DNA from 2 places in the Virgibacillus natechei genome. Region 1 is predicted to be linked to the other one. Evidence: riboswitches for the same ligand, from Rfam matches in the RefSeq annotation. Region 1 holds a riboswitch; the other holds the start of a gene.
What was found. Region 1 has a riboswitch for preQ1 ahead of OLD84_RS15130 (QueT transporter family protein). Riboswitches for the same ligand answer to the same signal wherever they lie in the genome.
Positions count from the first base shown of each region.

Region 2: it holds a riboswitch for preQ1, as region 1 does, so the genes downstream of both, queF (preQ(1) synthase) here and OLD84_RS15130 (QueT transporter family protein) in region 1, are expected to answer to the same signal.

Region 1 is NZ_CP110224.1:2,951,244-2,959,638, reverse strand. Features, by position in the region: gene OLD84_RS15135 (DHA2 family efflux MFS transporter permease subunit) at 1-940, shown strand, start outside; gene OLD84_RS15130 (QueT transporter family protein) at 1,152-1,637, opposite strand; PreQ1 riboswitch class I at 1,646-1,690, opposite strand; gene OLD84_RS15125 (LacI family DNA-binding transcriptional regulator) at 1,812-2,798, shown strand; gene OLD84_RS15120 (sucrose-specific PTS transporter subunit IIBC) at 2,965-4,380, shown strand; gene OLD84_RS15115 (glycoside hydrolase family 32 protein) at 4,407-5,855, shown strand; gene OLD84_RS15110 (PTS sugar transporter subunit IIA) at 5,880-6,374, shown strand; gene OLD84_RS15105 (carbohydrate kinase family protein) at 6,447-7,427, shown strand; gene menC (o-succinylbenzoate synthase) at 8,098-8,395, opposite strand, start outside.
Region 2 is NZ_CP110224.1:2,716,579-2,724,973, reverse strand. Features, by position in the region: gene opp4A (oligopeptide ABC transporter substrate-binding protein) at 1-215, shown strand, start outside; gene OLD84_RS14055 (chemotaxis protein) at 406-1,263, shown strand; gene rpiA (ribose-5-phosphate isomerase RpiA) at 1,306-1,986, shown strand; gene OLD84_RS14045 (sodium:calcium antiporter) at 2,347-3,342, shown strand; gene OLD84_RS14040 (YciI family protein) at 3,369-3,635, shown strand; PreQ1 riboswitch class I at 3,764-3,811, shown strand; gene queF (preQ(1) synthase) at 3,891-4,379, shown strand; gene OLD84_RS14030 (queuosine precursor transporter) at 4,432-5,070, shown strand; gene fdhA (formaldehyde dehydrogenase, glutathione-independent) at 5,276-6,496, shown strand; gene OLD84_RS14020 (MIP/aquaporin family protein) at 6,694-7,524, shown strand; gene glpK (glycerol kinase GlpK) at 7,539-8,395, shown strand, end outside.

The DNA of each region.
Region 1 (8,395 bases):
GGCCTCAGCCCCTTCTCTATCCGGAATTATTATTGATATCTATAACTGGAGGGCGCTTTTTTGGATCATGCTTTTCTTATCGCTCGCCATACTTGTCCTTGCTCATGGTTTCATGAGAAATGTCACGGAGCAGCGTGAATCTAAGTTGGATCTGTTTTCTATCATTCTCGCAGGTATTGGTTTTTCTAGTTTAATATTTGGAATGAGCAATATCAGCGTTTTAGGGTTTTCACATTGGAGTGTCATCACAACGATTGTATTAGGTATTGTCATGCTCGCCTTTTTTGTGAGAAGGCAACTGACAATAGATCCACCTCTACTTAATTTGTTTGTTTTTAGGAAAAAGATGTTTGCTATATCAACGATCCTTGTTTTTGTTGTTGCTATGTTGTTATTGTCGATGGAAACCATACTTCCCATGTTTTCTCAGGAGGTATTAGGGACAAGTGCATTTCTATCGGGCTTTGTATTAGTACCTGGGACGATCATACTTTCTGTTATGTCGTTAGTTGCTGGTAATTTATTTGATAAATACGGGGGACGGCGCATTATTATATTCGGATTCTTGTTGATATTGTTATCCAGTATGTTGTTCAGTATTTTGGGAGCGGATGGCTCACCCTATCTCATCATGTTTTATTTTTGCATATTTATGATGGGGATTGGATTAACCATGATGCCGCTTGTTACATTAGGATTTAATAGTTTACAAACATCCGAAATCTCTCATGCCTCGGCAATCGGAAATACGGTTCGACAGTTCGGCTTGGCTTTTGGCGTTATTCTGCTGACGACTATTATCAGCATTACGACTAATCAGATGGACCAACCCTATGAGGTAGCTACATTTTGGGGAATGAAATATGCATTTATTGTCATGAGCGTGATTTCCCTAATTGGCGGATTACTGTCACTTATGCTTAAGGATGAGCAAGAATAGAGAGGGGGGTGCCTGTCACTTCCCGGTTTTTGTCGAATACTGCCAATTGGGACGAGGGGACAGGTTCCTTGTCCCCAGAGGTTTCGTTTGTGAAATGACTTAGTCCTAATTTCTCGCTAAAGAGAAATTAGGACTTTTGTGTACGGAAGCACGGGGATGCTTCCCAAGGGCTAAGCGGGCAAGCAAAAGACGCGTCCTCATGTTCTTAAAATTAGATAAGTTTATCAAAATGTACCCGCTTGTTTAATGCATACATAATGGGTATTCCAAGAGCCATGACAACCAGTTCTCCGGCAGCTGTTGTCAACCACGTGAATAGAAATGGCAATGCCAATGCTAGATTGAGTTCAATTGCAATGATAAACATATTGAATGAAAACACCAGTGTATTGGCAATCAGTAAGATCCAAATATTTTTAATAAAACGTGCCAGTAATATGATAATGGATAATGAAATAGTCGAGTGCGCAACCCCAAATATAAGATCATAAATACCTAATGGTGAAAGTAGTAAATTGGTTAAAAATACACCTAAAACAATCCCGAAAAAGTATTTCTTATTAAAAACAATGAGGTGGTTAAACATCTCGGAAATACGAAACTGAACATTCGTAAATCCAAAAGGTTGAATAACTACCGAAACAGCGATATATAATGCCGCTAACAAACCGTTTATCACTAAAGTGTGTGCTTTCATTTTTAAACCTCTCCTTAGTTTTTTTTCGTGGGATGCTCTCGAACCACGTGAAGCATAGAAACTGGTATAAAATAGATTTGCGAAAAACGGAAGCATGGAAATGCTTCCTGCATGAAACACCGTCCAATTTCCTCTATACTGTAGATATAGATTATTAGTTTGGAGGAGATGGCGTTGGTAACGATAAAAGATATAGCTCAAATGGCGAATGTATCCCGTTCAACGGTTTCCAGGGTGTTAAATAATTCTGGTTATGTCAGTGAAGATGCAAGGGAACGGGTGGAGAAGGTCATTGAGGAAACAGGGTATGTTCCCAGTGAATATGCGAAATCTCTCCGAACGAAGAAGACAAAGGTCATCGGGGTGATTTTGCCGACGATTCAAACAGAGACTCCAAGCAGGATTGTAACCGGATTGGGGAAGGAATTGGAAAAGCATGGTTACCAGATTTTGCTTACCAATACGAACTTGGATAAGGATAAGGAATTGGAGTATTTGGATTTGCTGAAAATGCGGCAGGTGGACGGAATTATTCTGATTGCGACAAATACGGAACCGAAATTAATTAAAAAAATAAAGCAAGTAGATATCCCGGTTGTGATCGTTGGTCAGGAGTCGGAAGAAGCGATGTGTGTCAGCTATGACGATTATCATGCGGCCAGAGAATTAACTTCCTTTCTCATAAGCAAAGGGCATGTAAAAATTGCTTTTATTGGTGTGAATGAAACCGATCATGCAGTAGGTTACCTGCGTAAGAAGGGATTTTTTGATGAGATGGAGTCACGTCTTCTACCGGTTGAAAAAGATTGGATCCAGCAGGGGATTTTCGATATTGATTCGGGACATGCGTCGATGGAGCGGATTATCACGGATTCCCAGCACCAACCTACAGCGACCATTGCCGTAACGGACAGGTTGGCAATTGGGGCGATGAGTTATTTGAAAAAGCAAGGTATCCAAATTCCAGAGGCTATGGCGATCGCCGGAATAGGTGCATCCGAAATGTCGCAATATATTGATCCACCGCTAACAACTATTGATTACCAAAATGAAAAGGCTGGTACAGAGGCTGCGAAACAAATTTTAGCACGTATTTATTCACAAAAAATACAGGAAAAAATAATTCTGGATTATAGACTCATCATCCGAAATAGTGTATGATGAATGTGGAATCGATACCACATCGCATCTTTTTCATCCAATATGTATCGGTTTATAAACATTTTATCTAATATGGGATCGATTCCATTTCTGAATTAGAAATTATTTTTTAAACAATATGGGATCGATACCACAATCATACAGAAAAGGCAGGGAGTGAAGTAACATGTCCGAAAACAAGAAGGTTGCAAAGGATCTGATTGAAGCTATTGGTGGTAAGGACAATATCTCTTCTGTGACACATTGTGCCACGCGTTTGAGATTTATTGTAAATGATGAAGAAAAAATTAATAAAGATAAGGTAGAAGACCTCGATAAAGTAAAAGGTGCTTTTTTTAATTCTGGTCAATATCAGGTTATTTTTGGGACCGGGACAGTTAATCGGGTATATGAAGAAGTTGAGAAACTCGAAGTAAACAGTGTTTCAAAGGAAGAGCAGAAAGAAGATACCACGAAAAAGGGGAACAGGTTGCAACGTTCGATTCGCACATTAGGTGATGTCTTTGTTCCAATCATTCCTGTACTTGTTGCGACAGGGTTGTTCATGGGTCTACGTGGTCTGGTGATGCAGGAACAGGTACTCGCTTTGTTTGGTCTGACGCCAGCTGATATTTCCGATAACTTCCTGTTATTCACGGAAATATTAACAGATACAGCGTTTGTGTTCCTACCAGCATTGGTTGCATGGTCAACATTTCGTGTGTTTGGTGGAACACCGATTATTGGTGTTGTACTCGGATTGATGCTTGTTAGTCCAGTCTTGCCAAATGCATGGGGCGTGGCGGAAGGTGCCGATCCGCTGGTATTCTTCGGATTTATCCCGGTTGTCGGTTACCAAGGATCCGTATTGCCAGCATTTATTGCCGGTATTATCGGGGCTAAACTCGAAAAACAGATTCGCAAACGAGTACCGGAATCATTAGATTTAATTGTGACACCATTTCTGACATTGCTTATTATGATTACTGCAGCACTATTTGTAATTGGACCGATTTTCCATGTGGTAGAAGATTATATTTTAGTCGGAACTGTTTCTGTATTGGAGCTGCCGTTTGGCCTGGCAGGTCTGTTGATTGGCTTTTTCCATCAACTTATTGTAATCACTGGTGTTCATCATATTTTCAACTTATTGGAAATTCAATTACTTGAAAGCTTTGGGAATAACCCATTCAATGCTATTGTTACCGCATCTACCGCTGCACAGGGTGGGGCAACGCTTGCAGTTGCAATGAAAACGAAATCGAAAAAACTGAAAGCATTGTCTTTTCCGTCTGCCATATCCGCATTTCTGGGGATTACAGAACCGGCGATTTTCGGTGTGAACCTTAGATATGTCAGACCATTTTTCATGGGGCTGATTGGTGGTGCAGTAGGTGGTTTTGCGGCTTCTATTATGGGATTAAAAGGTACAGGTATGGCGATTACCGTTATTCCTGGAACACTGTTATACCTGGATGGACAAATTCTTCAATACCTGCTCGTTAACGTGATTGCGATTGGTGTTGCATTTGCGCTGACATGGCTGTTTGGTTTTTCAGATAAGCAATTGAAAGAAAAAAATAAACATGATGGGCTTACCTAAGCTTGTCTTCATATAGGAGTTCGTATATGTTGGAAAAATTTAAGAATGTTTACGACAGAATCGATGAATATAAGGAAGTAGTAGCAAGTGATCCCTATCGTCTGCGTTATCATATTATGCCACCTGTTGGACTGTTGAATGACCCCAATGGTTTTGTGTTTTACAAGGGGCAGTACCACGTTTTCTACCAGTGGAATCCCTTTGAGCCAGAACATGGGGCCAAATTCTGGGGACATTATATCTCAGATGATCTCATTTCTTGGAAGGAAGCTCCTGTCGCACTCGCTCCTGACATGTGGTATGACAAGAATGGCTGTTATTCAGGCAGTGCGGTTGTCTTTAATGATAGATTGTATGTTTTCTATACAGGGAATGTAAAAGATGAAGAGGGACATCGAAAGTCCTATCAATGTTTGGCCATATCAGATGATGGCATCCATTTTGAGAAAAAAGGACCTGTGATTCATGTCCCAGAAGGGTATACTGCACATTTCCGTGATCCGAAAGTGTTTTATGAAACGGATAAGTGGTACATGGTAATTGGAGCCCAAACAGAAAAAATCCAGGGAGCGGTAGTTGTATATACTTCTTCTGATCTGGAGACATGGCATTTCCAAGGTCCGTTAATTGAAAGCGGTGATGCTAGTCTTGAAGCGTTTGGATATATGTGGGAATGCCCGGACTTATTTACGTTAGATGGGAAGGATATTTTAGTTGTTTGCCCACAAGGTCTTTCGGCCAATGGATATGTGTTTAATAATATCTATCAATCAGGGTATTTTGCCGGTTCGGTTGATTATGAGGCCATTAGTTTCAATCATGATTCGTTTGTGGAACTGGATCGTGGGTTTGACTTCTATGCACCCCAAACGATGGAAGATGAAATAGGTCGAAGAATCTTAATTGGTTGGATGGGAAACGCTGAAGAAACTGTAATCCAGCCAACCGTAAAGCATGAGTGGATTCATGCATTAACGATTCCGAGAGAGCTGGAATGGAAGAACGATAAATTATTGCAGCGACCTGTAGGAGAACTTTACAGTCTGCGTTCGGATGAGATCCGGTTTGAAGATGTAACAATTGAAGACAACATGGAGCTACCTGAAATTTACGGGAATGTATTTGAATTGGAATTAACCGTAAACGATTTAAATGCGGATCGTTTTACTGTCGGGATCGGTGAGGCAAGCAGAATCGTCTATGATACAAAGACAAAAGTATTCACGTTTGAAAGAGCAAGTCTTGATGGAACAGAGGAAGTCGAACGTAGGCATTGTCAGCTGGAACATGTAGCAGCTATTCGTATCTTTAAAGATACTTCCTCCGTTGAAATTTTTGTTAATGGTGGTGAAGAAGTTTTTACATCAAGGGTGTTCGATCATCCGGAAGCTGAGGGAATTACATTTTCTGCTTACAATGGAACGGTTCAGTTGGATGTAGCGAAATGGAATTTAGGAAAAGGAATTGACGATTAATTTACTTAAATTGGAGTTGAGATAATGTTTGGAAAACTTTTCAAGAAAAAAGAAGAAGTAACAGATATTTCACTAGTTGCTCCAGTAAGTGGAGTGTTAGTGGCATTGGAAGATGTGCCTGATCCGGTTTTTTCACAAAAAATGATGGGTGATGGTGTGGCAGTGAAACCGTCAAACGGGGAAGTTGTTGCACCGATTGATGGCAAGATCGTGCAAGTATTTCCGACAAAGCATGCAGTTGGAATCATGGCTGATAATGGTGCGGAAATCATGATACACATTGGACTGGAGACCGTAAGCCTGGAGGGGGAAGGCTTCACCGCACATGTCGGTGAAGGTGACCGCATCAAACAGGGCGATAAGCTGATTACCTTTGATCTTCAGGTGATTGGGGAAAAAGCGAAAGACACGGTTACCCCAATAATTGTCACAAATACGGATGATATGAGTGAAATCTCCGTCGAAGACAAAAAAGAAGTTACTGCCGGACAGGATGAAATAGTTATTGTAAAGAAATAGATGGGTGTGGGAAAGCTTGTTAGGGTGACAGGCTTTCCTTTGTAATTTTAAAAAAACTTGGAGGGCGAAATAATGAGTGAAGTAAATGTATGCTGCGTTGGTGAATTATTGATCGATATGTTCTGTACGGACGTAGATGTTGCCTTAAAGGATGGAGAAAATTTTAAGAGGATGGCTGGGGGTGCGCCAGCAAATGTAGCTACAGCAATCGCCAAGCTAGGAGGGGCTTCTTCCATGGTGGGGAAGGTCGGGAATGATGCTTTTGGGACGTTTTTGATCGAAACACTCAAGCAATATGATGTAGACACATCCTTCGTATTAAGAGATGAAAGCTTGCCGACAACGATGGCTTTTGTATCCCTAGAAGCAGATGGAGAGCGGGATTTCCAATTTAATCGTGGAGCTGATAGAAATCTTCAGTTGGAAGAATTGCCTGTTGATGGACTGCTTCATTCCGAGGTGCTTCATTTTGGCTCAGCAACAGCACTTCTGGATGGTGCGTTGAAGGAAGCGTATTTTGAAATAATGCGTCAGGCAAAGGACAAGAAGAAATTTGTTTCCTTCGATCCAAATTACCGGGGACATTTGTGGAAAGGGAATGAAGATGGATTTATCGAGCGTTCAAAGCAAGCCATTTCCTATGCTGATTTTGTCAAAGTGAGCGTAGAGGAATTAGAAATCATCACTACTGAACAGGATACGTATAAGGGAATTGATGCACTTCATCAGCTAGGAGCTGGTATCGTTTCCGTCACACTGGGCAAAAAGGGATCTGTCATATCTAATGGTAAGAAGGAGAAGCTTGTCCCAAGTAAATCTGTGAAATCCATTGATTCAACAGGAGCAGGTGATGCCTTTATTGGGGCTGTGCTTTATCAATTTTCAAAAAGGTTAAAGGGAGATCATGGCGATTTACATGGCGATTTTGATTTTCTGCAGGAGGCTGTGTATTTTGCAAATGTTGTCGGAGCACAAGTCTGCACAAAGGTTGGTTCATTGACAGCTTTGCCATCTCTGGAGGAAGTTTCTTTATCGAGCAACTTTATGAAATAGCTACCCTTATTAAAGAAAGGGGATTTCATTAAAACATTTCTGCCTAAAGAATATTGATCTCTTCCATTAAACATCTGCTTTCATGTAAGAATAGTATGGATGGGGTATGTTATCCTCATAATCATTTGCTTTGTCTGTATGAACAGCTTGTATTACTTGGTTCTGTGCAACAAAAAAACATCAATAATATAGGCTCTTCACCAAAATCTATGGTTGACAAACTAGGTGTAATGATGAATTATAGTGCCGCTGCGGAAAAACACTAGGCTTTCCGTGGGCTTGAGCTCAGCCACCTCGAAAAAAAGAAGTTCACTTTTTTCCTGCTCAGGTCTGCACTGCGCTTTCCCACAGGAGTCTCCGTGTTTTTCCTCCGCTAGCTAGTCTTATTAGCCTATTTATTCACTAATATCAACCATATATTTTAGTGGTGACCCATAATGTAATTTCTTTCTCTATCGATTATATGGCTTAAGATGCTTTTCTTTTAAGGGAAAATTCTCTAGAGGATATATACTTCATTCCATTAGATACTTAAATTAAAGAGTCGTTCGTTTTCTAATGGAACGAACGACTCTTTATACGTCATGTTGGAAAACTGTCCTTCATCCTTATTCCTTTTTTTCATTCATTTCCTGAAATTTTCGTAAAAAAGAAGTATTTTGCTCCTAACCTAAAAATCAAACACCTTTTCGGAAACAGTAAATGCTTCTAAAGCTTCTTCATCCATTTCATAACCAATCCCAGGCTTATTTGGCACTTTAATTAATCCATTTTCCACGGTGGCCTCAGGTGTAATAATATCTTTTTCCCAGTATCTCGAGGAACCTGCCGTGTCACCTGGTAACGTAAACCCAGACAATGTTGTTAATGCAATATTATGTGCGCGTCCAACACCAGCTTCAAGCATACCACCACACCAGACGTCAACGCCATGCTGCAGGCAGTAATCATGAATGCGTTTCGCCTCG
Region 2 (8,395 bases), 230 kb from region 1:
TTTCTGAAGATTCATTTGATATTGAACATCGTCAAAGTGTGTACAGTGAATGGCAAGAACTTATGGTAGAAGACGTTCCTGTATTCCCGACAGTATATCGTGCAGAACTTGTACCGGTTAACAATCGTGTACACAACTTCTCAATCGAAACTGGAACAGATGTTTATCGCAGTGATATTGCTGTGACGGAAGAAGAAACACCAGCAGCTGAATAATAAGGTGAAAAAGACTCGCTAACGCGGGTCTTTTTTTTGCGAGTGGCAGCACATACGCTAGGTGGTGCGGTGCCTGTCACTTCCCGTTTTCTGTCGAAAGTTTTTGTGTAAAATAGGTAATTTTCAGCTTAAAATATTTGATTATATCAAGTAGTATGAATATAACGATCTTTTCTAGAGGAGGGTGAACATGGTGGCTCAGAAAATTGCGGTTGCTGTTATTCATGGTGCGGGTACGCCAGATGAAAATTTTGCAGATGAAATCATTACACGTGTTTCCCGAGATTTTGCGAAAAAGCTATCCATTAAAAATGTGGAGAAGGAGTTGGTGTTTGAGCCTGTTTTCTGGTCTTCCGTATTTGAACCAGAACAAGCTGAACTATCGGATCGATTACAAGAAAATGCGGATCTGAGATATTCCAGGCTACGACAGTTTGTAATAGAGTTTCTAGCGGATGCGATTGGATACCAGCCAACTACAATGGGGAATCAAAATTATGACAAGGTTCATTCTATTGTGGCTACAAGCCTTAATAAATTAAGGAAAAAAGCAGGTCCAAATGCTCCGTTATGTGTGATCAGCCATAGTCTCGGGTCTATTGTTGCGAGCAATTATTTTTATGACTTACAATTTAAACGGGAAAATCGGGGCATGGAGACCATAAAGTGTACGAGCAACACACCAATTGAGCAATGCGAAACGCTGACATTATTTTATACAATGGGTAGTCCAATGGCTCTGTGGTCATTACGGTATATTGATTTTGGATCTCCAATCACTGTTCCCTCCCCCATGATTCAAAAATTTTACCCTACCACATATGGGGAATGGCTTAATTTTTATAATAAGAATGATGTACTTGCTTTTCCTTTAAAGGCTGTGAATGAAGCATACGATGCTGCTGTTACAAAAGATGTACCAGTAAACACTGGCGGATTGCTGACGAGTTGGAATCCGTTATCTCATAATCACTATGACACGGATGATGAAGTAATTAAGACGATTGTGGATGGGCTGGTTCGAACGTGGAGATCTGCTAATGGATAAGTTATAATGAATGGGAGGGTTTTTATAAGGAGGATGTACGTGATGAGTGAAATGGATAACGCAAAAAAGCTAGTCGGTGAAGAAGCAGTAAAATATATTGAAGATGGGATGAAAGTGGGCTTAGGGTCTGGATCTACAGTGTATTGGATGATTAAAAAATTAGGTGAATATGTTGAACAGGGACTAGATGTAACCGGCGTGCCCACATCGCAAACAACGGCACAATGGGCGAAGGAATTCGGCATCCCTTTAACGGATTTTTCCGAACTAAAACAGCTTGACGTTACCATTGATGGAGCGGATGAAGTTGATGAGAACTTACACCTTATCAAGGGAGGCGGAGGGGCACTATTGAGAGAAAAGATCGTTGCCTCGGCAGCTAAAGAGCTGATCATAATTGTGGATCGTTCAAAAAAAGTAGCTCACTTAGGGGCATTCCCCTTGCCGGTTGAGGTCATTCCCTTTGGCTGGGAAGTGACGGCAAATAATATTTCAACCTTAGGATGTGTGCCTAAATTACGGCAAAAAGATGGGGAGGTATTTATCTCAGATAATGGTAATTATATCTTAGATTGTCCTTTCGATAAAATACCTAACCCTAAAACATTACATAAGGAACTGAAATCACTGGTTGGAGTTGTGGAAACGGGCTTGTTTGTTGGCATGACGGATAAAGTTATTGTTGGTGAGGGTGATGAGGTAGAAGTTATTTCGAAGGGGTAAGTTTGAAATTTGAGGGAGAAATAAGTATTTACTAATTGCATCGTGTTCTGCGGTGCTTTTTTTCTGTCTGAATGAAGGCAGGAAAAAGTCGTGCTATTATTCGACAAATTCCGGGACGTGCCTGTCACTGTTCGCGATTAATGAAGGGGCCTCAATTAATAGCACACCTTGCTCAGATTGATTATTGGTTAAGGACATACGATGTTAAAGTAAAAGATTAGATCGATCAAAATCCTTGTCAGTTAAAATTGGCAGGGTTTTTTATATAATTTCACATTTGCGCATTGTGATTTATTTTCTTTTAATTACTTCTTAATTGGGTATATTATAGGGTGAGGTTATTAAAAGAGGTGGTAATTTTTGGTATTTATCTTTTTTGTCTTAGCAGCAATCGCAACCGTATACACCGCAATGAAGTTGTCACAGTTTGCCAACGTAATTAGTAAAAAAACAGCTATGGGTGGCATGCTGGTTGGGACTGTTTTATTAGCAGGTGCTACATCACTGCCAGAGGTCACAACAAGTTTTTCCGCAGTAATAATTGGAAATGTTGATATCGCAATTGGTAATATGCTTGGTTCGAATTTATTTAATCTATTCATTATAGCTAGCTTTGATCTTTATTTCAGAAAAAAACAGCTCTATCATCTTGTAAATAGAAATCATATTTACTCTGCTATACTTGGTCTGTTTTTAATGGTGATGGTCACGTTAGCACTTTTCTTACGTATTGATTATACAATTATTGGAATTGGTGTAGATTCAATAGTGATTTTACTTGTTTATATCATCGGGATGATCATTATAAGTCGAATGCCTTCCCCGCCAGGAAATAATGAAAAGGAAAAAGACAAGCCGGATGAGGATTCTGCGGTTAATCGTTCAACGACCGTAAAAAAAGCAATTACGGGTTTTGTAATAGCAGCTGTAGCCATTATGATTGCTGGTAGTGTCCTATCCATTACAGGGGATAAAATAGCTGTCATAACAGGACTTGGCTCGAGTTTTGTGGGGAGTTTTCTAATAGCAGCAACGACTTCACTACCCGAAGCTGTTTCGGTGTTCACTGCATTTCGTCTAAAAAATGCAAACATGGCGGTAGGTTCTATTCTTGGAAGTAATATGTTTAACATGGTAATTATTGCAATATCTGATTCCGTTTATCAAGGGGGATCTATCTTAGCAGATGTATCTGTAAACAATCGGGTAACGGCAATAGGTATTTCAATATTATCGATTGTGCTTATCTGGTCGTTAATGCGAAATCGCTCCATGTCCCAAAGCTCTTATTTGATACCATCGCTTATAACGATAGCTGGTTACGTTGTAGTTTCTTACTTACTTTTTATGGGTTAGAATAAAGTGGGAAGGAGTTATAGAAAATGAAATATTTTGCTGTTTTATTGCCGATGAAAGATGAGGAGAAAAGCAAGGAATATCGTGCTGATCACCTTGCGTACTTAGAAACAAAAGCAAAAGAGGGAAATATTTTTGCTAAAGGGCGCTTTTCAGATGGTTCAGGTGGATTGATCATTTACAAAGCAGAAAGTCTGGAAGAAGCTGAAAATATGGCTAAGCAAGATCCGTATGTCACCTCTAATGCAAGGGATTTAGAAGTGCATGAATGGACAATGACCATCGAAGATTAAAGGAACATTGAAGGAGGGTGACTGGATGAAGTCTCCCTCTTTGAGTTGACAATGTTTGACAAATTACGGGAAGTGACAGGCACCTAATTGACATTTCTGCCTTTCGAATATATAATCATTTAGGTGAATAGGGAGAGGTTCTTAGCTTTTAACCCTCTATAAAAAACTAAGACAGATGACGCGATTATACTGCCATGTGCCTTAGTAGAGGTTCATGGTTTTTTATTATTCTTAAAAATAAGGGAGGTTATTAGGATGAAGGAACAAGATCTTTCAGGGTTAACACTACTGGGAAATCAGGGAGTAGAATACAATTTTGATTACAAGCCTGAAGTGCTAGAGACAGTTGATAACAATTACTCAAACAGGGACTTTTTTGTAAAATTTAACTGCCCAGAATTTACTACCTTATGTCCGATAACGGGTCAGCCAGATTTTGCTACCGTATATTTAAGTTATATTCCAGATGAGAAAATGGTGGAAAGTAAGGCATTGAAGCTATATATGTTTAGTTTCAGAAATCATGGTGGCTTCCATGAGGATAGTATGAATATCATTATGAATGACCTAATTGAATTGATGGAGCCACGGTATATTGAAGTATGGGGCAAATTCACGCCACGTGGTGGTATTTCAATCGATCCTTATTGTAATTATGGGAAAGCTGATACGAAATATGAGCAAATGGCCGAACACCGCATGATGAATCACGATATGTATCCAGAAAAAGTAGATAATCGCTAAAATGGATTAGAGGGTTGGCTTTGATTTTCTCTAAGTAGGAGATGATCGATATATGTTTATTTATTTAAATGCGCTATTTGTTGGACTGTTAATCGTGTCCAATATTTTAGGTGTAAAATTGTTTAGTATTGGTGAATTTATTTTACCGGCAGCAGTAATCGTGTATGTCGTAACTTTTATCATTACAGATGTAATTGGAGAAGTGTACGGAAAAAACGCGGCGCGCAAAACGGTTCAAGCAGGATTTTTTACACAGGTTATCGTAATGATTTTTATATTTATTGCCATAGAACTGCCTGCAGCACCTGCTTTTGGTTCTCAAGCAGAATTTGAAACCATTCTAGGTGGAAGTTTCCGAGTCATGCTTGCGAGCCTGTTGTCGTATATTGCCAGTCAACATCTGGATGTCAGCCTATTTCAACGCTTAAAAGCAAAGCACGGGAAAAATAAGCTATGGCTGCGTAATAATGTGTCAACAATGACCAGTCAACTCGTTGATACAACCATTTTCATCACGATTGCATTCTGGGGAACGGTGCCGTTTACTGTTCTCCTAGGTATGGTTGCAACCCAGTATGTATTTAAACTGATTGTTGCTTTGGTTGATACACCAATCGTTTATTTACTCGTTAAAATGGCTAGAAAGACCAAACAGGAACAGACGAATATGGAAGTAGTACGTCCTTCGTAAACGGGAGGGCGTATTTTTAATTGTTTTAGATCAAAGAGGGAGCACATATAGCACGATTTCACACTAATATAATTCGACAAAAACCGGGAAGTGACAGGCACTGAACTTATTATTGACTATTCTGAATATACTGGTATAATTTAAGTTGATAGTGCTAACATGATATACATCTTTTTATCTATTATATTTTAAAAGGAGTGGTCGTTTGGCAAGTAATCGTGGGGTAGTTTATGTCAAGCCAGGGGAAGTGGAAATACAGGATATTTCGTATCCGGATTTAATTTTGAGGGATGGGCCTGGTGTCAACCCACTGAATGTAGGCAGAAAATGTAATCATGGGGTTATTGTAAAGGTTGTAACAACGAATATCTGTGGCAGTGATCAGCATATGGTCAGAGGAAGGACAACCGCACCGAGCGGGTTAGTTCTCGGTCATGAAATAACGGGTGAGGTTGTGGAAGTGGGTCGTGATGTTGAATTTATGAAGAAGGGTGATCTTGTATCGGTTCCGTTTAATATTGCTTGTGGACGTTGTAGGAACTGTAAGCAACAGGATACACATATTTGCCAAAATGTAAATCCAGATCGCCCTGGTTCAGCGTACGGTTATGTTGATATGGGCGGATGGGTTGGTGGTCAATCCGAATACGTTATGGTTCCATATGCTGATTTTCAACTTTTGAAGTTTCCGGATAAAGATCAGGCTATGGAAAAGATTCTTGATTTAACCATGCTTTCTGATATTTTTCCAACTGGATATCATGGAGCGGTAAGTGCAGGCGTAAAACCAGGTTCAACTGTTTATGTTGCGGGGGCTGGTCCCGTTGGTTTGGCTGCTGCGCACTCGGCACAATTACTGGGAGCTTCCGTTGTAATTGTAGGAGATTTAATCGAAGAAAGGTTAGCACAGGCGAGAAGCTTTGGCTGTGAAACGGTAAACTTAAGAGAGCATGCTAATCTTGAGGAACAAATCGAGCAAGTATTAGGAGAACCGGAAGTGGATTGTGCAATTGATGCGGTAGGTTTTGAGGCAAGCGGTCATGGGCAAGACGCCGGAGAAGCACCTGCAACTGTGTTGAATTCGGTTATGGGTATAACAAGAGCTGGAGGGCGATTAGGAATACCGGGACTATACGTGACTGGTGACCCTGGTGCTGAAGATAAAGATGCACAAGAAGGAACGTTAAAAATTCGCTTCGGTTTAGGATTTGCAAAAGCGCATACATTTGTAACCGGGCAAACTCCGGTAATGAAGTATCATCGAGATTTAATGCAATCGATATTAAGTGGTAACGCACAAATTGCTAAAGCTGTAAATGCCACATTAATTTCACTTGAGGATGCACCAGCTAGTTATAAGGCATTTGATGGTGGAGCATCTAAAAAGTTTGTAATTGATCCACATGGGATGGTGGGAACGAACTAAAAGAATATTTCCCTTACGAATTGACAGCGATTACAATAGATGATATTCTACTAAAACAAGTTAATTAAGTGGTGGAGATATGGAGACCCATACTTTAATAGTACTTTCTTAAGGGGAAGGTATGTCTATTGGAGTATGGGTCTTTTTCTGTGCAATAAATAGTTAACTAGATTGATAAACTTAAAGGAGTGATGGAAATGCCCGAATTTCTAGCTGAACTAATTGGCACAATGATCCTTGTTATATTCGGTGGTGGTGTCGTTGCTGGAGTCGTCTTGAAAAAGTCTAAAGCTGAAGGTACTGGCTGGGTACTGATCACGCTTGCCTGGGGTCTAGGTGTAACGATGGGTGTATATGCAGTTGGTAATTTCACAGGTGCACACATTAACCCTGCTGTAACATTAGGCTTTGCGATTACAGGTGATCTTTCGTGGGCAAAAGTTCCAATGTATATGAGTGCCCAAGTGATTGGGGCTTTTATTGGTGCGGTTATTGTCTTCTTAAATTACCTGCCGCATTGGAAGGAAACCGAAGATAAAATTGCCAAAAGGGATGTGTTTTCAACAACGCCTGCTATTCGCAGCCCGTTTTCAAACCTGGTGAGTGAAATGATTGGTACATTCGTCCTTGTGATGGGGCTTCTGTTTATCGGTGCGAATGAATTTACAGAAGGGTTAAATCCTTTAATCGTAGGTGCTTTAATTGTTGGAATCGGGATGTCACTTGGGGGTACTACTGGATATGCAATCAATCCGGCTCGTGATCTTGGGCCACGAATTGCGCATGCCTTGCTCCCAATACCCGGAAAAGGCTCATCCGACTGGGGTTATGCTTGGGTTCCAATCGTAGGCCCCCTTCTTGGTGGTGCATATGGAGCTGTATTTTATCAAGCAATGTTTTTAGGTGAATTTACTGTATTATTCTGGATCTTAAGCACTGTAGTTGCTATTATTTTAGTAGGTGCTGCGAGTTCGGAATTGAAAACAGATAAAACAAAGGCAGATGTAGTGGAAGAAAATATTGTGTAGGAGGAGAAAATATAATGAGTGAAAAATTTATTTTATCATTAGATCAAGGCACAACGAGTTCAAGAGCCATCCTGTTTAATCATGATGGGGAGATTGTGGAAACAGCCCAACGGGAGTTTGAACAATTTTTCCAAAAGCCGGGTTGGGTAGAACATGATGCCAACGAGATATGGACATCTATACTTGCTTGTATTTCAGAAGTTTTACGGAAGGCGGACGCGGATCCTAGTCAAATCGCTGGAATCGGTATTACGAACCAACGAGAAACGACGGTTGTTTGGGATAAGCACACTGGAAAACCAATCTATAAAGCAATTGTATGGCAATCCCGGCAAACCGAATATATTTGCAGGGAATTAGATGAACAAGGTTATCATGACACGATTCGCGATAAGACCGGTTTGTTAATTGATCCTTATTTTTCCGGTACAAAGGTGAAGTGGATTCTTGATAACGTGGAAGGTGCAAGGGAAAAAGCGGAAAAAGGGGATCTATTATTTGGCACGATGGATACATGGGTCGTTTACAAGCTTTCTGGTGGAAAAACCCATATTACGGATTACTCCAATGCGGCCAGAACGTTAATGTTCAATATCTATGATTTGAAATGGGATGATGAATTACTCGATATTCTGACCGTTCCAAAGAACATGCTTCCAGAAGTCCGTCAATCCTCAGAGGTCTATGCCAATACGGTTGATTATCATTTCTTTGGCCACGAGGTTCCAATTGCTGGCATTGCAGGTGACCAGCAAGCGGCCTTGTTTGGCCAGGCATGTTTTGAAGAAGGAATGGTAAAAAATACGTATGGAACAGGTAATTTCGTATTAATGAATACAGGTGAAAAACCAATTCAATCTGAGCATGGCCT